One region of the Streptomyces sp. AC602_WCS936 genome, then DNA from elsewhere that is predicted to be linked to it. Evidence: riboswitches for the same ligand, from Rfam matches in the RefSeq annotation. Region 1 holds a riboswitch; each other region holds the start of a gene.
The links. Region 1 has a riboswitch for cobalamin ahead of KUM03_RS32605 (cobalamin biosynthesis protein). Riboswitches for the same ligand answer to the same signal wherever they lie in the genome.
Positions count from the first base shown of each region.

Region 2: another riboswitch for cobalamin. It lies ahead of KUM03_RS05965 (energy-coupling factor ABC transporter permease); the one in region 1 lies ahead of KUM03_RS32605 (cobalamin biosynthesis protein).
Region 3: another riboswitch for cobalamin. It lies ahead of KUM03_RS08980 (ribonucleoside-diphosphate reductase subunit alpha); the one in region 1 lies ahead of KUM03_RS32605 (cobalamin biosynthesis protein).

Region 1 is NZ_JAGMUF010000120.1:40,147-47,221, reverse strand. It holds gene cobN (cobaltochelatase subunit CobN) at 1-1,955, opposite strand, end outside; gene KUM03_RS32610 (cobyric acid synthase) at 1,952-3,460, opposite strand; gene KUM03_RS32605 (cobalamin biosynthesis protein) at 3,457-4,422, opposite strand; cobalamin riboswitch at 4,528-4,667, opposite strand; gene KUM03_RS38725 (DUF397 domain-containing protein) at 4,860-5,096, shown strand; gene KUM03_RS32595 (hypothetical protein) at 5,368-5,868, opposite strand; gene KUM03_RS32590 (helix-turn-helix transcriptional regulator) at 5,910-6,767, opposite strand.
Region 2 is NZ_JAGMUF010000012.1:22,338-29,412, reverse strand. It holds gene KUM03_RS05980 (ATP-binding cassette domain-containing protein) at 1-196, opposite strand, end outside; gene cbiQ (cobalt ECF transporter T component CbiQ) at 193-942, opposite strand; gene KUM03_RS05970 (energy-coupling factor ABC transporter substrate-binding protein) at 943-1,287, opposite strand; gene KUM03_RS05965 (energy-coupling factor ABC transporter permease) at 1,284-1,997, opposite strand; cobalamin riboswitch at 2,027-2,213, opposite strand; gene KUM03_RS05960 (potassium channel family protein) at 2,271-2,783, opposite strand; gene KUM03_RS05955 (chloride channel protein) at 2,845-4,254, opposite strand; gene KUM03_RS05950 (hypothetical protein) at 4,518-4,967, shown strand; gene KUM03_RS05945 (FAD-binding and (Fe-S)-binding domain-containing protein) at 5,061-7,075, opposite strand, start outside.
Region 3 is NZ_JAGMUF010000020.1:69,649-76,723, reverse strand. It holds gene KUM03_RS08995 (GlxA family transcriptional regulator) at 1-67, opposite strand, end outside; gene KUM03_RS08990 (hypothetical protein) at 160-405, shown strand; gene KUM03_RS08985 (ribonucleotide-diphosphate reductase subunit beta) at 318-1,349, opposite strand; gene KUM03_RS08980 (ribonucleoside-diphosphate reductase subunit alpha) at 1,349-3,724, opposite strand; cobalamin riboswitch at 3,848-4,026, opposite strand; gene mctP (monocarboxylate uptake permease MctP) at 4,123-5,733, opposite strand; gene KUM03_RS08970 (DUF3311 domain-containing protein) at 5,730-5,987, opposite strand; gene KUM03_RS08965 (GntR family transcriptional regulator) at 6,137-6,901, opposite strand.

The DNA of each region.
Region 1 (7,075 bases):
TGCAGGCCGTCGCGGATCTGCACGTCCTTGATCTCGCACAGGTAGCCGTCGATGTGCATGACGAACTCGTCGAACGCGTCGTCGTCCGGCTGGTCGTCCACGTGCAGGTCGTGGTGGAGCTCGGCCGCCTTGACCAGCGTCCAGATCTGCGCCCGGACGGCAGGCGCCTTCACCGGGTCCAGGTCGGAGACGAGCGCGTACTCGTCGAGCAGCTGCTCCAGCTTGGCCAGGTCCCCGTAGGTGTCCGCGCGGGCCATCGGCGGCACCAGGTGGTCGACGACCGTGGCGTGGCCGCGCCGCTTGGCCTGGGTGCCCTCGCCGGGGTCGTTGACGATGAACGGGTAGATCAGCGGCAGGTCGCCGAGGACCGCGTCCGGGGCACAGCCGGCGCTCAACCCCAGCCCCTTGCCCGGCAGCCACTCCATCGTGCCGTGCTTGCCCATGTGCACGATCGCGTCGGCGCCGAAACTGTTCTCCAGCCAGCGGTAGGCGGCCATGTAGTGGTGCGACGGCGGCATGTCCGGGTCGTGGTAGATCGCGATGGGGTTCTCGCCGAAGCCGCGCGGCGGCTGGATCATGACGACGACGTTCCCGAACTGGAGGGAGGCGAGGACGACGTCGTCCCCGTCCACGTACAGCGAACCCGGCGGCTCGCCCCACGCCTCCCGCATCGCGTCCCGCAGCTCCGGGTCCAGCTTCTCGAACCACGCCCGGTAGTCGGCCAGCGGAACCCGCGCGGGCGCCGCCGCGAGCTGGTCCTCCGTCAGCCACTCCACGTCGTGACCGCCCGCCTCGATGAGCCGGTGGATCAGCTCGTCGCCGCCGGCGGGGTACTCGGTGAGCGAGTACCCGGCGTCCTTGAGCGCGTCCAGGACCCGCACGGCGGAGGCAGGGGTGTCGAGGCCCACCGCGTTGCCGACGCGGGAGTGCTTGGTCGGATACGCCGTGAAGACGAGCGCGAGCTTCTTGTCGGCGTTCGGCTTGTGCTTGAGGGCCGCGTGCCGGACGGCGATCCCGGCGACCCGCCCGGCCCGCTCGGGGTCGGCGACGTACACCGGCACGTCGTCGGGGCCCTGCTCCTTGAAGGAGAACGGCACGGTGACCAGGCGCCCGTCGAACTCCGGGATGGCGACCTGCATCGCCGCGTCCATGGGGGAGAGGGCGGCGTCCGACTCGTCCCAGGCGGCCCGGGAGGAGGTGAGGCAGAGCCCTTGCAGCACGGGGACGTTCAGGTCGGCCAGCGCCCCGATGTCCCACGCCTCCTCGTCGCCGCCCGCCGACGCCTGCGAGGCGTGCGTGCCGCCGGCCGCGAGGACCGTGGCGACCAGGGCGTCGGTCCGGCCCAGCAGCTCGTACAGCCCGGCGTCCGCACCGCGCAGCGAACCGCAGTAGACGGGCAGGGCGTTGGCACCGTGCGCCTCGATCGCGTCGCACAGCGTGTCGACGAAGGCGGTGTTGCCGCTGAGCTGGTGGGCGCGGTAGAAGAGCACGCCGACCGTCGGACGGCCCTCGGCGAACGCCCGCTCGCCGTGGACGCCGTACTCCGGCATCTTGCGCGGCTCCTCGAAGCCCTCGCCGGTCAGCAGCACCGTGTCGGACAGGAACCGGGCGAGCTGGGTGAGGTTGGCGGGCCCGCCCTCGACCAGGTAGCGCAGCGCCTCCGCCACCACACCGGCCGGCACCGAGGACTCGGCCATCAGCTCGGCGTCCGGGACGCTCTCGCCGCCCAGCAGGACGGTCGGGACACCGGAGGCCTTGAGCGCGGCGAGCCCGTCCTCCCAGGCGCGCTTGCCGCCCAGCAGGCGCACGACGGCGATGTCCGCGCCCTCGACGAGGGACGGCAGCTCCTCCGTCACGTCGACCCGGGTCGGGTTGCCGATCCTGTAGGCGGCGTCCGACGCGCGGGCCGCCAGCAGGTCCGTGTCGGCGGTCGACAACAACAACACTGTGCTCATGCGGGCGCTCCCGGTGGAATGAAGGGCAGTCCTTGCGGCGCGCCGGACTCGATGAGCCGCCACAGCGCGTCCGTGTCCGCGTGGTGTTCGATCAGGTCGCCGAGCCGGTCGAGCTGCTCCTCGCGCAGCGCGGCGAACGAGGTGTCGGGGGCCGGCACGAAGCGGCGGCCCGCGGCGGCGGCCACCTCGCGCAGGAACGCCCGCCGGAAGCCGTCCGACTCCAGCGAGCCGTGCCAGTGCGTGCCCCAGGTCTGGCCGACCCGGCAGCCGTCCAAGAAGGGTGCGCCGCCCGTGACTTCGGCGACTCCGTGGTGGATCTCGTACCCCTCGACCCGCTCGCCGAGGGCCTCGCCCACCGGCCGGGTGAGGGTCTTCTCGCGGGCGAACCGCACCCGCACGGGCAGCAGTCCGAGCCCGTCCACGTGCCCCGCGCGGGACTCGACCTCGTCCTCGATGTGCTCGCCGAGCAGCTGGAAGCCGCCGCAGATCCCGAGGACGGGCCGCCGCTCGGCCACCCTGCGCGCGATGGCGTCCGCGAGCCCCCGCTCCCGCAGCCACTCCAGGGCCCGGACCGTCCCCCGCGTCCCGGGCACGATGACGAGGTCCGCGTCGGCCAGCTCCTCCGGCCGGTCCACGAACCGCACCACGACACCGGGTTCGGCGGCCAGTGCGTCCACGTCCGTGAAGTTGGACATGAGCGGGACCGCGCAGACGGCGACCCGTAGCACGTCCTCGCCGACCGGCGGCGCGACGACCGACTCGCGCACGGTCCCCCGCAGGGACACGCGCAGTCCGTCCTCCTCGTCGATGCCGAGTCCGTGCCGGAAGGGCAGGACGCCGTACGTGTGCCGCCCGGTGAGCCCGTGCAGCATCTCCAGACCCGGCTCCAGCAGCGAGACGTCACCCCGGAACTTGTTGACGAGGAACCCGGCGACCAGCGCCTGGTCCTCGGGCGCCAGCAACGCCACCGTCCCGAAGAACGAGGCGATGACCCCGCCCCGGTCGATGTCGCCCACCACCAGCACGGGCAGCCCGGCGCCCCGGGCGATCCCCATGTTCACGATGTCGGTCCGGCGCAGGTTGATCTCGGCCGGACTGCCCGCCCCCTCGCAGATCACCGCGTCATACGTGCCCCGCAGCTCGGCCAGACAGTCCAGCACGGTGCCGAGCAACTGCTGCTGCCGTCCGCCGTGGTAGCCGCGGGCGCTCATCTCGCCGACCGGCTTGCCGAGCAGCACGACCTGGCTGCTGCGCTCACCGCCAGGCTTCAGCAGCACCGGGTTCATCTGCGCGGTCGGCTCCACCCGGCACGCCTGGGCCTGCATGGCCTGCGCCCGCCCGATCTCGGCGCCCTCGCGGGTCACGAACGAATTGAGGGACATGTTCTGCGCCTTGAAGGGCGCCACCTTCACGCCCTGGCGCACCAGCCAGCGGCAGATCCCGGCGGTGACGACGCTCTTGCCGGCGTCGGAGGTGGTGCCGGCGACGAGGAGGCCACCGTTCATGACGTACGTCCCTTCCTGATGACCCCGCGGACGAGCAGCCGCGCGCCCGCGCACGCGCCGAGCGCCAGCCAGCCCACGCGCCGGGAGAGCCGCACGGCCCGTTCGATGTCGCCGGAACCTGCCCGTACGGGCCGTCCCGCCGCCCCGTTGAGGACGGGCCGGTGCTCGACCCGTCCGCCATAGGAGAGCGTCCCGCCGAGCCGCACGCCCAGGGCGCCCGCGAACGAGGCCTCCACAGGACCGGCGTTGGGGCTCGGGTGCCGCGCGGCGTCGGCGCGCCAGGCCCGTACGGCGCCCCGGGGATCACCGCCGGCCGCGGTGGCCAGGGCGGCGGTCAGGCGGGCGCCCGGCCAGCCCGCGAGGTCGTCGAGCCGGGCCGAGGCCCAGCCGTAGCGGCGGTACTTGGGCGACTTGTGGCCGACCATGGCGTCCAGGGTGTTCACGGCCCGGAAGCCGGCCAGTCCGGGCACCCCGCCCAACGCGCCCCACACCAGGGCGCCCACCACCGCGTCCGAGGTGTTCTCGGCGACGGACTCCACGACCGCCCGGGCGATCCCGTCGGCGTCCAGTGCCTGCGGGTCCCGGCCGCACAGGTGCGGCAGCCGCGCGCGGGCCGCCTCGACGTCGCCGGCCTCCAGGGCGCGGCCGACGGCGCTCGCCTCGCGGGCGAGCGAGGTGCCGCCGACGACCGCCCAGGTGGCGGCGGCGGTCAGCGCGACGGAGGCGGCGGGGGAGTGGCGTACGGCGCGGGTGGCGGCCAGCCCGAGGGCGGCGGCGCCACCGGCGCACACGGCGGTGTGCAGCGCGCCCCAGCCTCGGTGGTCGTGCCACAGCACCCGTTCCACGGCACCGGCGGCACGGCCGAACGCGGCGACCGGGTGTCCGCGGCGCGGGTCGCCGAGGAGGAGGTCACCGAGGAGGCCGGCGGCGGCGCCGTACGCGAAGACGCGTTCGGCGCGCACGGCTCAACCGACCGTGGGAAGGAGAAGACGAACGGTGTCGCTGGTGAGCCCGGAACGGCAGCCGCGCATGGCGATAGGTCCTCACTCAGGGTGTCCGCGCCCTGGTTAGAAGAGAACGGCGGTGGGAGTTCCTGGCTCCCGGGGATCGCTCCCCGGTCACAGTGGCGGGACCGCGCCGGATTCACACCGGGCTTCCTCTCCAGCCGCCGCATTGGCTCCGGCAGTCCACCACGCCCCGCGAACACCCGTCAACTTGCCGTTGACCTGCGAGGCCGGGTGTGCTGAGGCCCACACCGTCGATAGTTGGCCATGCCCGCGACATCGGCGCTTTCTGGGCTCTTCCCCGGCGGCCGGGCTGGGAAGACTGGAGAGGACGGCAGCGCGTGTACGCGGGCGGGTGGCAGCGGTCGGGCGGCGGGTGAGGGTGCCGGGGCCGCGTGACGGCCGGTGGGCCGGAGGAGGTTGGTGTGATCGGAAGTGAACTGTCGGAGCACACGTGGTTCAAGAGCAGCTATTCCGGCAATACGACTGAGTGCTTAGAGATGGCTGCCGGGGGTGGCCAAGTGCTGATACGTGACTCGAAGCAACGTCGACACGCTGTGCTCGCCTTTCGTCACGCGTCGTGGTGTGGTTTTCTGGCGGGGCTTGTGGACCCGGATTCGCGCGGCGCCTGACCGCCGCGCGGGGGGACGGGAGGTACACGCATGGCAGACCGAACCAAGGGGACCGCTTCCGCGCGTCCGGGGTGGCCCGGCACGCGTGGGCACCGGATGACCGGGGCGGTTCCGCTGGCACTCTTCTGCTCGGTGGTGGGGGTCCTCGCCGTCGGGCTGGGTGCATTGGCGGCGTTCCTGGCGCCGAGCGGTGCGGCGCGCGGCACGGTGTGGCTGGTGGTGACCGCCGCGGTGGCCGTGGGCGCGGGGCTGTGGTGGGGGCTCACTCCCGTCACGGACCGCCTCCGCGTTCTGAACCGCGCTCTGACGGCCGTGGAGCCTCGGCGGCGCCACCACTGACGGGCTGGGCGGGCGCCGACGCGGCTCGGCCGCGCAGCGCCCTGCCGAGTCCGGCGCCCAGGGCGGTGAGGAGGGCCGCGCCGAAGGCGCCGATGGCTGCGGTGGTGAGGGGGGACGCGGAGCCGTGCGGCAGGCTGGGCGCGACTCGTGTGGCCAGGGCGATGCTGAACAGCAGGACGCTGCCGCACGCCGTGCCCAGCAGGAGACGGGCGGAAATCAGCCGGATCTCCCCGGCCACCCGGGCGTTCTCCACGTCGATGAGGGCCTCGGCCCATTCGGGTCGCTGCATGGCGTACGCCTTGAGCGTGCAGTCGTCGAGCGGGGGAGGGCCCTGTTCCGCGTCGCCGGATCCCCCCGGCGGGTCGGCGGTGGGACCGGTGCCGGCCGGCGCGCGCCACCGCTGCCACCACGCTCGTACTCCGAAGACCGTCATGGGGCCTCCCCCGTCTCGTGCCGGGCCGTCCCGGCCCGGATTCAGCTGTCGGCCAGGCTCTCCCTGACCTCGTCGAGCAACTCGATCACCTGAGCGCCGGCGTACGCCTTTTCGCTGATGTCCTCGAAGCACTCCTGGTGGCGGGCGGTGAGTCCGAGGTCGTCACGGCTGGACAGGCCGCCGCCCGGGCCTTCGAGGTACAACAGGTCGTCGTCGTCCTTGAACTCGAGCAGGATGAAGGACGTGGAGACGCCGAAGTGAGCGCCTGCGGAGAAGGGCAGGACGCGGATGGTGAGCCTGGGGTGCGCCGTCAGGGACTTGAGGTGGTCCAGCTGCCGCCGCATCACCGCCGGGCCCCCGATCTGGCGCCGCAGGGCCGCCTCGTCGAGGACGATGTCGATCTCCGGGCCGTCGTCGCTGTCGAAGAAGCGCTCCTGGCGGGTGATGCGCAGCTCCACCTGCGGGCGCACCCGTGCTTCTTCGGTCAGCGTGGACATCAGCGCCGTGGCGTAGTCCTCCGTCTGCACCAGACCGGGCAACACCACCGGGTTGTACATGCGGATCGCGTCCGCAGAGCCCTCGTAGCCCAGGTAGAGGGCGTACGCGGGCGAGACAACCTCGCTGTACTGCACCCACCACGACACTCCCTTCGAGCCGCGGGCGGCCTCCTCCAGCTCCTCGACCCGAGCGGGGTCCGTGACCCCGTACAGCTGGAGCAGGGCCCTGAGGTCGGTGACGCTGAGGCTGACCGTGCCCTTCTCGATCCGGATCAGTTTGGAGAGTGACCATTCCAGCTGCTGCACGGCATCCCGTTGGGTCAGTCCGGCCTGATCGCGGGCTTTGCGCAGCTCGATTCGCAGCCTTCGTCGGTTGAGGCTCGGATCGATGTCCCTGGCCATGGTGCTCCCTGCCACATGTCGTCGTTGACCGGTCGGGTCGCCACCGTCGAAATAACAACTCTCGTTGAGGATAGGTTAGTTCGACACTGGCGACCAGAGGTGGTCAGTATGACATGTGTCTTTCCGGCAGGGTCGCCTCGCTAGCCCGAACGCTGACGAAGCCCCGCGAAATGACATCAAAGGGATGTGCCTTCTGAGGAGAAAGTTGCTCGTGTGGCAGGACCGGAGCAGTGGGTTCTCCGTCGGCTCCTGTAGGTCGGCGAAAATTCACAAGCGGAAGCCGTCACGCGCGGTTGACGGTGGGATTC
Region 2 (7,075 bases), on a different contig from region 1:
ACCGCCCGGCGCGCGGCCGCAGTCCGCCGCTGAGCAGCCGCATCAGCGTGGTCTTGCCGCTGCCGTTGCGGCCCAGCAGCGCGAGCGCGCGACCCTCGCGCACCGCGAAGTCCAGGCCGGTCAGCACGTCCGGCCCCTCCTCGTAGGCGAAGGACACGCCCCGCAGGGCCACCAGGGCCGCTTCCGGCTCATTCACGACAGGGGTCCTTCCAGTACGAGGGTGAGGGCGGCCAGCGCCGCCAGCAGCGCCACGCTCGCCGCGGTGAACGGCACGGAGACGCGGGCGTCGGGCACCAGCACCCGCAGGGTGCCGTCGTAGCCGCGCCCGGCGAGCCCGCTCTGCAGCCGTGCCGCCCGGTCGAAGGCCCGCACGAACGCCGTGGCGCCGAGCCCGCCGAGCGAACGCCAGGCCGCGGCCCGGGTGGTGTGCCCCAGCCGCGCCGCCTGCGCCTGCCGCACCCGGCGCACGGAGTCCAGCAGCAGGAAACTCATGCGGTACGTCACCAGCGCCACGTCCACCACCGGCGCCGGCACCCCGGCCCGCACCAGCCGGGGCAGCAGGTCGGACATCGGTGTGGTGAACGCGAACAGCAGCACCCCGAGGGAGGCCGCCGAAGTGCGCAGCAGCAGCTCGCCGGCGCGTACCGGCCCGCCGTCCGCCGCCGTCAGGAACCCGTCCGGGCCCCCGACCTGAACGAGCAGCGGCAGCGCCCCCGTCACGCAGAAGCCCAGCGGCACCCGGTACGCCCGCCACAGCCTGCGCCCGGGCACCCCCGCGGGCCCCAGCAGCACGGCGAGCGCCGTCACCAGCACCAGCGCCGCGCCCGGCCAGGGCGGCAGCGCGACCGCCAGCACGGTCAGCCCGAGCCCGAGCACGGCCTTGTCCACGGGATGACGGCGACGCCAGCGACTGCTGTGCGCCGCCGCGTCGATCGGCAGCACTCAGTCCCCTTCGGGCGCGTCCCGCACAGCCGTCGCCGCCCTCGCCCGCTCCGCGCCCTGCCGCCGCCCCCGGCGCAGCCCGAAGTAGTACGCGAGCACGCCCGCGCCGATCGCGGCCTGCAGGGCGAACAGCGCCGACTCGACCTCCCCCGAGGGCGGTTCGTACAGCGGCGAGAACCACGGCTCGTAGTCCGGCTCGATCTCGGTGATCGCCGTCTCCGCCTCCGCGTCGGCCCCGGCGAACGGCTCCTCCTTGTGGTCGCCGAGTCCCAGCGCCAGCGGCAGCACCGCGAGCGCGGCCACGGCGAGCAGCAGCAGCGCGTTGATCTTGGCGTTCCGGCTCATCGGGCCACCTCCTGTCCCTCGGTCTTGGCGGCCCCCGTGGTCCCCGTCCTCGTCAGCAGCACGCCCAGCCGGGTCAGTTCCCCCTTGCTGGACTGCACCAGCAGCCGCATCACGACCACCGTGAGCAGGCCCTCGCTCACCGCGAGCGGGATCTGCGTCACGGCGAAGACGGACCCGAACTTGCCGAGCGAGCCCAGGAATCCGCTGCCCGGGTCGGGGAAGGCCAGCGCCAACTGCACGCTGGTGACGCAGTACGTGGACAGGTCGGCGACGAACGCCCCGCAGAACACGGTGACCATCAGCGGCACGTCGAAGCGGCGCAGCAACCGGTAGACGCCGTACCCGGCCCACGGGCCGACGATCGCCATCGAGAAGACGTTGGCGCCGAGCGTGGTCAGCCCGCCGTGCGCGAGCAGCAGCGCCTGGAAGAGCAGGGTGATGGTGCCCAGCACCGCCATGACCGGCGGCCGGAAGAGGATCGCGCCCAGACCGGTGCCGGTCGGATGGGAGCAACTCCCGGTGACGGACGGCAGTTTCAGGGCCGACAGGACGAAGGTGAAGGCCCCGGAGGCGCCGAGGAGCAAGGTGCTCTCCGGGTGCTCCCTGACCTCACGGGTGAGTGACCGTACTCCGTGGACGACGAACGGCGCGGACGCGACACCCCAGGCGATCGCGTGCGCCGGAGGCAGAAAGCCCTCGGCTATGTGCATGACTCGGCAGACCCTCTCCAGCACCTCGTGGATGGACGACGCGCCTTGGCCGGTCTCCTGGCTTACGGGTACCACCGCCCGTGCTCCGCCTTCCCGGATCGCAAGCGATCCAGTGGCTGCCCGCGAGGGCCGGAGCCGGACTTCCCGATTCACAGTGGCGAGGGCCGCACCGGCATCACACCGGATTTCCCGTTCACCAAGGCGTGACGACGGTAGTGCTCCCACGAGGGTGGTGACAAGCGGGCCTCCCGCCCGGCGGGCGCGTGCGCCCCCTCAGCCTTCCCGCGAGCCGGGCCGGTCCCGCCCCGTGCGCCGCACCACCATGTCGCGCATCCGCTGCGTCAGCGCGGTCGCGGCGGCGGTCAGGAACACGAAGCTGTACGCGATCTGCAGAACCGTCACGATCCGCGCCGACTGGCCCCGCGGGGTGATGTCGCCGTACCCGACGGTCGCCAGGGTGACGATCGTGAAGTACAGGGCGTCGACGCGGGTGTGCAGGCCGGTGAACTCGCCGGGCTGTTTGGCGAGGGCGTAGTAGGTGGCCGAGAAGACGTGCACGGACAGGACGATCAGCAGGGAGAGGACCATGCCGGGCCGGGAGTCCGGCCGGTCGACCAGTACGTGCCGGATCTGCCGGAGCAGCAGCACGGCCACGGCGGTCAGGACCAGGGCGAACAGCAGCCAGCTCAGCAGGGGGCGTTGCGGGCCCAGATGATCGAGGGGGAGGAGGAAGTAGGCCGTGACCACGACCGCCGCGGCCCCGGCCCGCAGCCCCCAGGGCCGCACCGCCCGCCACCCGGCCGACCGGCCCCTCACCGCCCCGCCCGCCACCCGGCCCACCGCCCCGTCACCGCCCCGTCCCGGCCGCCGGTCCGCCGTCCGTGTCCGGCCCCGCCCCTGGTCTCCCGTCCGCCTTCGTCCCCGGACCCCCGTCCGCGCTCGGCTCGGTCCGGCGGGTCACCTGGGCGACGATGAAGGCGACCACCGACCCGGTGACGATCAGCGGCATCTGGTCGTGCGCGTCGCCGCCCATCAGCAGTACCGCCAGCACGGCGCTGGCCAGCGGCAGCCCCGTCACCGCGGCCGCGGCGGCGGAGATGCCGAGGGCGAGGGCCGGCGTCGTTCCGAAGCCCGGCAGGCCGGAGCAGGCCAGGGCCGTCGCCGTGCCCAGCAGCACCGCCGGGAAGATCGGGCCGCCGCGCAGACTGCCCAGCGCGATGCCCCAGGCCAGCCCTTTGCACGCGACCAGTGCCACCAGCGCGCCCACCGACCAGGCGTGCGGGTGCGCGGCGAGCTCGGCGAGCGTGGCCTGCCCGGACAGTGCCGCCTGAGCCGGGGAGCGGCCGGTGATCAGGGCGTACGCGCTGACGCAGACGCCGACCGCCGTGGCGCAGGCGACGGTGCGGACGGCCGTGCGCTCCCGCGTCCAGGAGACCGTGCGCCGGCCCAGCTCGCGGCCCAGCGTGATCAGCACGGCGATCAGCGCCGCCGTGGGGATGCCCCAGAGGAAGTCCCCGGCGTCCGGATTGGCGCCCGGCGGCAGGTCGTGCAGCGTGAGGGCGCCGATCTTCAGGCCGGTCCACTGGCCGAAGCCGGTGAAGACCAGGGCGCCCGTCGCGCTGGCCAGCAGACAGGGCAGCAGCAGGGCGACCAGCTGGGCGCCGCCGAGCCCGGCCCCCTCGATGAGCAGCACGGCCGCGGCCACCGGGCCGCCGAGAATGGTGGAGATCGCGGCGGTGGAGCCGGCCGTGGCGAGGACCGCGCTCGCTTTCGGGTCCCCGGCCGCACCCGCCCGCCGCACCGCCAGCAGGGCGAGCCCGCTGCCCACGGCCATCAGCGGCGCCTCCGGCCCCAGCACCACCCCCAGGGGCAGCGTGGCCAGCGCGGCCAGGACCGCACCGGGCAGCGCGCGGGGGCCGACGGGCGCGCCGCCCAGCCCGTTCACCGGCAGATGACCGCCGCCGCCCGGCATCCGGGTCACGATCGGCGCCAGGATCAGCCCCGCCAGCACCAGCGCGGGCAGCGGCCACCACCAGGGCGGGGCGTCGTACCCCACCGCCTCGGGCAGCGCCGTCCACACCCAGTGCTGGAGCTCGTGCTGCAACCCGACGAAGAAGAAGCAGGCCAGCGCGATGGGCACACCCAGCAGCACGCACAGCAGCAACAGCCGCAGGTAGCCGGGGCTGAGCAGGGTGCGCCGCAGGGACTGCTCGGCCCGGCCCGGCACCGCGTTCGCCGGCGCGGGCTGCGTCGTCACGGGCCTCCTCCGTCCACCGCACCCGGTCCCTCACGAGCGTTCGCATGTGCGGCTCAGTAAACGCGAGGCGCACTGGGCCCGCACGCGCACGGCGCCCGTCCCGGGGACCGGGCGGCACGGCGCGGCAGCTGCCTGCCTCACCCGTTCGGCGGACCCGTATGGCCGGGCGGTGCGGGTGGCCGCAGGCTCGAATGACCTGTCGGCGCCTCGGGGTGCCGATGGGCGCAGGCCCGTACGGGGGACACGCAGAAAGGACTCCGCTCATGAGCCAGCACGCCGCACCTTCTCCCGGCAGGCCGACGCACGGCGCCGGCACCCCGCGGTCGGCGGACCGTTCCAGCGGCTGGGTGACCGGCGGCGTCGTCTTCGCGGGCGTACTGCTGCTGCTGAACGGCGCCCTCGCCGTCCTGCAGGGCATCGCGGCCATCGCCGAGGACGACGTGTACGCCCGCGTCGGCAGCTACGTCTACGAACTCAACCTGACGGGCTGGGGCATCATCCACGTCATCCTGGGCGCACTGGTCCTCGTCACCGGAATCGGCCTGCTCAAAGACATGGCCTGGGCACGCTTCGCGGGCATCTTCCTCGCCTCGCTCAGCCTGATCGCCCAGTTCCTGTTCCTGCCGTACTCGCCCGTCTGGTCGGTGATCATGATGGCGATCGACGTCTTCGTCATCTGGGCCCTGGCCAGCCGCCAGGACCAGGCCGCCTGAGGAGCCGTCAAGAAGGACCGTCCACCGCCGGTGACCTCCGGAGCCGCCCCGGCCTCCGGAGGTCACCGCCGTCCGGAGGCCGGGGCGCGGCCATCACCGGCGCCGCAGCGCCCGGCCCAGGGCCGCCGCGGCCAGCGCCGCGCCGACGGCGGTCACCCCCGTGCCCGCCACCGCCAGCGCCTTCGCCCGCAGCCCCGGCGCCGCCGGACGGGCGCCCGGCGCGGTGCCGTACGCGCTGCCCGGCACTTCGGTGTCCCCGGCGGGACGGGGCAGCGCCGAGGCCAGCAGCTCCGCCAGGTGAACGCCCTCGTGGCCGCCGCTGTCGAACTCGTGGATCTGCGTGCGGCAGCTGAACCCGTCGGCGAGGACCACCGTCGCCTCGTCCTCCTCCCGCAGCCGCGGCAGCAGCACCCGCTCCGCGCACGCCTCGCTGACGTCCAGGTGGCCCCGCTCGAAACCGAAGTTGCCGGCCAGCCCGCAGCACCCGGAGTCCAGCCGCTCGGCGTCGACCCCGGCCCGGCGCAGCAGTTCCCGGTCGGCCTCCCAGCCCATGATCGCGTGCTGGTGGCAGTGCACCTGGGCCAGCGCCTTCGCGGACCGCTCGGGCACCCGCGGCGGCTCGTAGCCCGGGGAGTGGTCGGTCAGCAGCTCGGACAGCGTGACCGTCTGTTCCGCCAGCCGGCGCACGTCCTGGTCGCCGGGGAACATCTCGCCCGCGTCCGCCCGGAACACCGCCGTGCAGCTGGGCTCCAGCGCCACCACCAGACCGCCCGCCCGCACGTGCTCGGCGAGGCTGCGCACGGTCCGGGTGAGGACCTTCCGCGCCGTCCCGAGCTGTCCGGTGGAGATCCAGGTCAGCCCGCAGCACAGCGGCTCGGACGGCAGCTCCACCCGCCAGCCGGCGTGCTCCAGCACCCGGACCGCGGCCCGTCCGATGTGCGGGTGGAAATGGTTGGTGAAGGTGTCCGGCCACAGCAGCACCGACCCGCGCCGCCCGTCGCCCTCCGGTTCGTGGCGTGCGAACCACTGCTCGAACGTCTGCTCCGCGAACAGCGGCACCTCCCGGTCCGCCACCCCGGCGGCCAGCACGGCCGCCTTCGACAGCAGCGGGGCGTGCGTGAGCGCGTTGACGACCGGCGCGAGCCGGGTGCGCCCCACCACTTGCGCGAGCGCGGGCAGCCAGCCCATCGACCAGTCCGAGCGGGGCCTGCGCCACGGCCGGCCCTCGTAGTGGTGGGACAGGAACTCCGCCTTGTACGTGGCCATGTCCACGTCCGCCGGACAGTCCTTCTTGCACCCCTTGCAGGCCAGGCACAGATCGAGCGCGTCCTTGACCGCCTCCGACCGCCAGCCGTCCCGCAGGGCGCCGTCGCCGTGCCCGTCGAGCATCTCGAACAGCAGCCGCGCCCGGCCCCGCGTCGAGTGCTCCTCCTCGCGGGTCACCTGGTACGACGGGCACATCACCGTGCCGTCACTGGTGTGCTGCCGGCACTTGCCGACCCCGACGCACCGGTTGGCGGCCTGCGAGAACGACCCCCCGTCGTGCGGGAAGCGGAAACGCAGGTCGCGGGGCTCGTACGGGGCCCAGTCACCGCCCAGGCGCAGGTTCTCGTCCAGCCCGTACGGCGCGACGACCTTCCCCGGGTTCATCCGGTCCAGCGGGTCGAAGACGGCCTTCAGCCGCCCGAACGCCTCGACCAGCGCCTCCCCGAACATCCGCGGCAGCAGCTCGCCCCGGCTCTGCCCGTCCCCGTGCTCCCCGGACAGCGACCCGCCGAACTCCACGACGAGGTCGGCCGCCCGCTCCATGAACCTCCGGTACGTCGCCACCCCGTCCGCGGTGTACAGGTCGAACGGGATGCGGGTGTGCACGCAGCCCTGCCCGAAGTGCCCGTACAGGCTGGGCCCGGTGTCGCTCAGGTAGCCGAACTCCTCGAAGAGCGCGCGCAGCCGCCGCAGGTAGTCGCCCAGTTTCCCGGGGGCGACGGCCGAGTCCTCCCAGCCCTCGAAGGTGTCGGGCTTGCCCGGGATGTGCGCGGTGGCGCCGAGCCCGGCCTCCCGGACCTGCCACAGCGCCTGCTCGTTCGCCGGGTCGTCGAGGAACGAGC
Region 3 (7,075 bases), on a different contig from region 1:
CGCAGACGACGCCGAGTTCGAAGGGATGCACGCCGTCCAGCAGGACGGCGGCCACGTTCTGCAGCATGCCGCCAGTGTGCCTCGGAAGTGGCAGGAAATCGAGGCCTTACGGCAGTCCTGCCACTCCCGGTAAGGAGTATCCGGAGCGACAGTGGTGTCATGACCGGAAACCAGATCGAAGCCCTGATCGGAATGCTCGTGACCTTCGGGCTCCTGGTCCTCATGGTCCTCCCCTCGGTGATCGGTATCGTGCGCGACAAGCGCATCGACCGTCAGCTCAGGGAGGCCCAGGAGATGACCCGGGAGGGAGAGGAGACTCAGAAGTCCTCGTCCAGGTCGACGGTGCCCTCCACCGCCACCTGGTACGCCGAGGGGCGCCGCTCGAAGAAGTTGGTCAGCTCCTGAACGCCCTGCAGCTCCATGAAGGAGAAGGGGTTCTCGGAGCCGTACACCGGGGCGAAGCCGAGCCGCGTCAGACGCTGATCGGCCACGCACTCCAGGTACTGCCGCATCGAGTCGGTGTTCATCCCCGGGAGGCCGTCACCGCACAGGTCGCGCGCGAACTGCAGCTCGGCCTCGACGGCCTCCCGCAGCATGTCGGTGACCTCCTGCTGGAGCCGGTCGTCGAACAGCTCCGGCTCCTCCTTGCGCACGGTGTCGACCACGTCGAAGGCGAAGGACATGTGCATCGTCTCGTCCCGGAACACCCAGTTGGTGCCGGTGGCCAGGCCGTGCAGCAGGCCCCGGCTGCGGAACCAGTAGACGTAGGCGAAGGCGCCGTAGAAGAACAGGCCCTCGATGCAGGCGGCGAAGCAGATCAGGTTGAGCAGGAAGCGGCGGCGGTCGGCCCGCGTCTCCAGACGGTCGATCGACTCGACCGAGTCCATCCACTTGAAGCAGAAACCGGCCTTCTCGCGGATGGAGGGAATGTTCTCCACGGCCGCGAAGGCGGCGGCCCGGTCGTCCGGGTCGGGCAGGTAGGTGTCCAGCAGCGTCAGATAGAACTGGACGTGCACGGCCTCCTCGAAGAGCTGCCGGGACAGGTACAGCCGCGCCTCGGGTGAGTTGATGTGCTTGTAGAGCGTCAGCACCAGGTTGTTCGCGACGATCGAGTCGCCGGTGGCGAAGAAGGCCACGAGCCGGCCGATCAGGTGCTGTTCCTCGGGGCTCAGCTTCGCGAGGTCGGCGACGTCCGAGTGGAGGTCGACCTCCTCGACGTGCCAGGTGTTCTTGATGGCGTCCCGGTAGCGCTCGTAGAAGTCCGGGTAGCGCATGGGGCGCAGGGTCAGTTCGAAGCCCGGGTCGAGCAGGTTCTTCGTGGTGGGCTGTGCGGGGGTCTCGGTGGTCATTACTGGCAGGCCTCGCAGGACTCGGGGTTTTCCAGGGAGCAGGCGACGGCTTCGGGGTCCGGGCCGGCCTGCACGGGGACGGTGGTGGCTCGCGCGGCGGCGCGGGCGATGCGGGTCGCCGGGCGCGAACGCAGGTAGTACGTGGTCTTCAGGCCCTGCTTCCAGGCGTACGCGTACATCGAGGAGAGCTTCCCGATGGTCGGCGTCTCCAGGAACAGGTTCAGCGACTGGGCCTGGTCGAGGTACGGGGTGCGGGCGGCGGCCATGTCGATCAGGCCGCGCTGCGGGATCTCCCAGGCGGTGCGGTACAGCGCGCGGACGTCCTCGGGGATCCAGGTGAAGCCCTGTACCGAGCCGTTGGCCTCGCGCAGCGCCTCGCGGGTGCGGGCGTCCCACACGCCGAGCCGCTTGAGGTCGTCCACCAGGTAGGAGTTGACCTGGAGGAACTCGCCGGACAGCGTCTCGCGCTTGAACAGGTTGGACACCTGCGGCTCGATGCACTCGTAGGCGCCCACGATGGAGGCGATGGTCGCGGTCGGGGCGATCGCCAGGAGCAGGGAGTTGCGCAGCCCGGTGGCGGTCATGCGCTCGCGCAGCGCCGCCCAGCGCTCGGGCCAGGTGTGCTCGACGCCGTAGTGGTCGGGGTGCAGCACGCCCCGGGCGGTGCGGGTCTTCTCCCAGGCCGGCAGCGGGCCGTCGCGCTCCGCGAGGTCGGCGGAGGTCTCGTACGCGGCGAGCATGATCCGCTCGGCGATGCGGGTGGACAGGGCCTTGGCCTCGGGGGAGTCGAAGGGCAGCCGGAGCTGGAAGAAGACGTCCTGGAGGCCCATCGCGCCGAGGCCGACCGGACGCCAGCGGGCGTTGGAGCGGCCCGCCTGCTCGGTCGGGTAGAAGTTGATGTCGACGACCCGGTCCAGGAAGGTGACGGCGGTGCGGACGGTGGCGTCCAGCCGCTGCCAGTCGATGTCACCGGCCGCGCGGTCCACGAACGCGCCGAGGTTGACCGAGCCGAGGTTGCAGACCGCCGTCTCGCCGTCGTCCGTGACCTCCAGGATCTCCGTGCAGAGGTTGGAGGAGTGGACGACGTGGCCCGGCTCGGCGGTCTGGTTGGCGGTGCGGTTGGCGGTGTCCTTGAAGGTCATCCAGCCGTTGCCGGTCTGCGCGAGGGTGCGCATCATGCGGCCGTACAGCTCCCGTGCGGGCAGCGTCTTGCGGGCCAGCCCCGCCGCCTCGGCCTTGCGGTAGGCGGCGTCGAACTCCGCGCCCCACAGGTCGACCAGCTCGGGCACGTCGGCCGGGGAGAACAGCGACCAGGGCTCGTCGGTGTCCACCCGGCGCATGAACTCGTCCGGCACCCAGTGCGCGAGGTTCAGGTTGTGCGTGCGGCGGGCGTCCTCGCCGGTGTTGTCGCGCAGCTCCAGGAACTCCTCGACGTCCGCGTGCCAGGTCTCCAGGTAGACGGCGGCGGCGCCCTTGCGCCGGCCGCCCTGGTTCACGGCGGCGACCGAGGCGTCCAGTGTCTTCAGGAACGGCACGATGCCGTTGGAGTGCCCGTTGGTACCGCGGATCAGCGAACCCCGGGCGCGGACGCGGGAGTAGGCGATGCCGATGCCGCCGGCGTGCTTGGAGAGGTTGGCGACCTGGTGGTAGCGGTCGTAGATGGAGTCCAGCTCGTCCTTGGGGGAGTCCAGGAGGTAGCAGGACGACATCTGGGCGTGCCGGGTGCCGGAGTTGAAGAGGGTGGGGGAGGAGGGCAGGTAGTCCAGGCGGCTCATCAGGCCGTACAGCGCGGCCACCTCGTCGGTCGAACGCGTGCTTTCGTCCTCGGCGAGTCCGGCGGCCACCCGCAACATGAAGTGCTGGGGCGTCTCGACGACCTTGCGGGTGATCGGGTGCCGGAGCAGGTAGCGGCTGTACACGGTGCGCAGGCCGAAGTAGCCGAAGCGGTCGTCGGCGGCCGGGTCGACCAGCGCGTCCAGGCGTTCCGCGTGCAGCCGTACGAACGCGGCGGTGCGGTCGGCGATCAGGCCCTCGCGGTGACCGGTGGCGACCGAGCCGCTGAACGAGGTGACGCCCTGCGAGGCGGCCTCGGCGCGGATGCCGATGGCCAGCAGGCGGGCGGCGAGCCTCGAGTAGACCGGGTCCTCGGAGATGAGCCCGGCCGCCGCCTCGGTGGCGAGCTCGCGCAGCTCGGCCTCGTCCGCGCGGGCGGAGCGGCCGCGCAGCGCGGCGGCGGCGACCCGGCCGGGGTCGGCGTCGGGGAGGTCGGCGGTCAGCCCGGTCAGGGTCCGCAGCAGCGCGGCACCGGGTCCGTCGGGTTCCCCGGTCGCCGTCACCGGGGTCGCTGAAGCCGGATCGGCTGGCGCGATGGTCACGTGGAGCACTCCCTCGCTCGGCACGGGGCCTGGCGGGGGGCAGGGGGCAGCTCACGAGCGCGCACGGCGTCGCGTCCACCGGCCCACTCCACGAGGCCCGGACGTCATGGCACCCGGGCCAAGGCGGCCGGGCGCACCGTCGGCAGGTCCTCGGACTGGACATGCGTGCGCGCACGTGCGGAGACGTACGGATGCACGCATGTACACCGTTGCGGGACAGTTCCGGATTCGCACCGGATTCCCCTGCGGCGACAGCGAGCACGAGCATACATCTTGTGCCGACCGGCGCGAGCACCCCCAGATGTTGTGTCCCGGTGTCGTGTCGCGGTACGTGGGCCAGTGCCCCGGTACGACAACGGGCCGCCGGATTCCTCCGGCGGCCCGCATCGATACGAGGGTCAGTGCGAGGAGCCCGCCGTGGCCGGCGGCAGTTCCACCTGGACGCCCGGGTCGCCCGCGTCCGCCGTGTAGTCGCTCGGCTTGGTCTCGTCGACGCCGTCGGGCGCCTTGACCGCCCGCAGGACGAAGGTGAGGACCACGGTGACCAGGACGTTCAGCACGAAGGCGGTGAGGCCGATGTAGCCGATCTCGCCGATGCCGGGGATCTCGTCGGAGGAGCCGCCGAAGTGCTTCTGCGTCGGCGAGGCGACGCCGTACGCGGCGACCGTGCCGTAGACCATGCCGACCGCCCAGCCGCCGAGCAGCGCCCAGCGGTGGAACCAGCGGGTGAACAGGCCGCCGACCAGGGCCGGGAAGGTCTGCAGGATCCAGATGCCGCCGAGCAGCTGGAAGTTGATCGCGACCGTCTTGTCCATGCCGAGGACGAAGACCAGCGCACCCACCTTCACCAGCAGGGACGTCAGCTTGGAGACCTTGGTCTCCTGGGCCGGGGTGGCGTCCGGCTTGATGAAGTCCTTGTAGATGTTGCGGGTGAAGAGGTTCGCGGCGGCGATCGACATGATCGCCGCCGGGACCAGCGCGCCGATGCCGATCGCGGCGAAGGCCACGCCCGCGAACCAGTCCGGGAACATGTTCTCGAACAGCTGCGGGATCGCCAGCTGCCCGTTCTCCACCGTCACTCCGGCCGCGATCGCCATGAAGCCGAGCAGCGCCAGCAGGCCCAGCATCAGCGAGTACAGGGGCAGGATCGTGGTGTTGCGGCGGATCACCTCACGGCTGCGGGAGGACAGCGTCGCGGTGATCGAGTGCGGGTACATGAAGAGCGCGAGCGCGGAGCCGACCGCCAGCGTGGCGTACGTCCACTGGCCGCCGTGGTCCGGTATCAGCCCACCCTTGCCCGTCTCGGTGAACTTGTCGTTCGCCGAGGCGAAGATGTCGTCGAAGCCGCCGAGCTTGATCGGGATGTAGATGATCGCCACCGCGATCACGATGTAGATCAGCGTGTCCTTGACGAACGCGATCAGCGCGGGCGCGCGCAGCCCCGACGAGTAGGTGTACGCCGCCAGCACACCGAAGGCGATCAGCAGCGGCAGGTCCTTGATGAACCAGTTGGTGTCCTTGCCGCCGCCGACGCCCATCACGTCCAGTACGGCCTGGATGCCGACCAGCTGGAGCGCGATGTACGGCATCGTGGCGAGGATGCCGGTGACGGCGACCGCCAGCGACAGCCCCTTCGAGCCGAACCGGCCGCGCACGAAGTCCGAGGTCGTCACGTACCCGTGCTTGTGGGAGACCGACCACAGGCGCGGCAGGAAGGTGAAGATCAGCGGGTAGACCAGGATGGTGTACGGCACCGCGAAGAAGCCGGCCGCGCCCGCCGCGTAGATCGCCGCCGGAACGGCCACGAAGGTGTACGCCGTGTACAGGTCGCCGCCCAGCAGGAACCAGGTGACCCAGGTGCCGAAGGAGCGGCCGCCGAGGCCCCACTCGTCGAGGCTGTGCTCGTTCTCGGCCTTGCGCCAGCGGGCGGCCAGGAAGCCCATGGCGGTGACGAGCACGAAGAAGAAGATGAAGACGGCGAGTGCGACGCCGTTCACGCCGTCGTTCACTTGGAACCGCCTTCCCGGCGGGCGCGCTGGTCACGCTGCCACAGCTTGTACGCCGTCATCGTCAGCGCGGTGGAGATGACGACCCACGCCATCTGGTACCAGTAGAAGAACGGGATGCCGATGAAGGCCGGGTCGGACTTGGCGTACGAACCGACCCAGAGCATGGCGACGAACGGTGCGAGAAGGCAGAGCCCGATGACGACGCGCACCGGCGTCACCACCGGTTCTCTGCTCTCTGGTGGGGCTTGTGACATGCGGTGGCTCCGTCCCCTCGCTGATCACCTCGTGGCAGTGCGCACGAAATGTAGGTGACGGGTTCAGGACAGCGGAAGCCCTCGTCCGCATATCGGTCCCCAAACGCAATGTCAGGGCGTGCATCGGGACCGTGCAGGTGGGGCTTGGTCTAGTCCTGCGGCCGCTTGAGGCGGGCGACGAACTTGTAGCGGTCGCCCCGGTACACCGAGCGCACCCACTCCACGGGCTGGCCGGTCCGGTCCTGCGAGTGCCGGGAGAGCATCAGCATGGGCAGGCCGACGTCGGTGCCGAGCAGGCCGGCCTCGCGCGGGGTGGCCAGGGAGGTCTCGATGGTCTCCTCGGCCTCGGCCAGGTGGACGTCGTACACCTCGGCGAGCGCGGTGTAGAGGGAGGTGTACTTCACCAGGGAGCGGCGCAGGGCCGGGAAGCGCTTGGCGCTGAGGTGGGTCGTCTCGATGGCCATCGGCTCACCGTTGGCCATGCGCAGCCGCTCGATGCGCAGCACCCGCCCGCCGGCCGTGATGTCCAGCAGCCCGGCGAGCCGGTCGTCGGCGGTGATGTAGCCGATGTCCAGGAGCTGCGAGGTCGGTTCGAGGCCCTGGGCGCGCATGTCCTCGGTGTACGAGGTGAGTTGCAGGGCCTGCGACACCTTGGGCTTGGCTACGAACGTGCCCTTGCCCTGGATGCGCTCGAGGCGGCCCTCGACGACCAGTTCCTGCAAGGCCTGGCGCACGGTCGTGCGTGAGGTGTCGAACTCCGCGGCCAAAGTGCGCTCGGGCGGGACCGGGGTGCCCGGGGCCTGGGTGCGGGTCATGTCGAGCAGGTGCTTCTTCAGGCGGTAGTACTTGGGCACGCGCGCGGTACGGACCGTCGTCCCACCCTCGTTCTCCGCACTGCTGACGTCGGTGCTCATGCTCTGCCTTCCCGGCTCCGGGTGCCGAAGCGACCGCTATCCCTGTCGGCCACGGCTCACATCGTGGCACGGCTTCGCGCCGGCATGGTCCGGCACGCTCCGTGATCCCCTCTGTATACCTCCGGGACCGTTGTTGGTCTAGTCCACAGCGCCGCCGGACGGTGCTGGTACCCG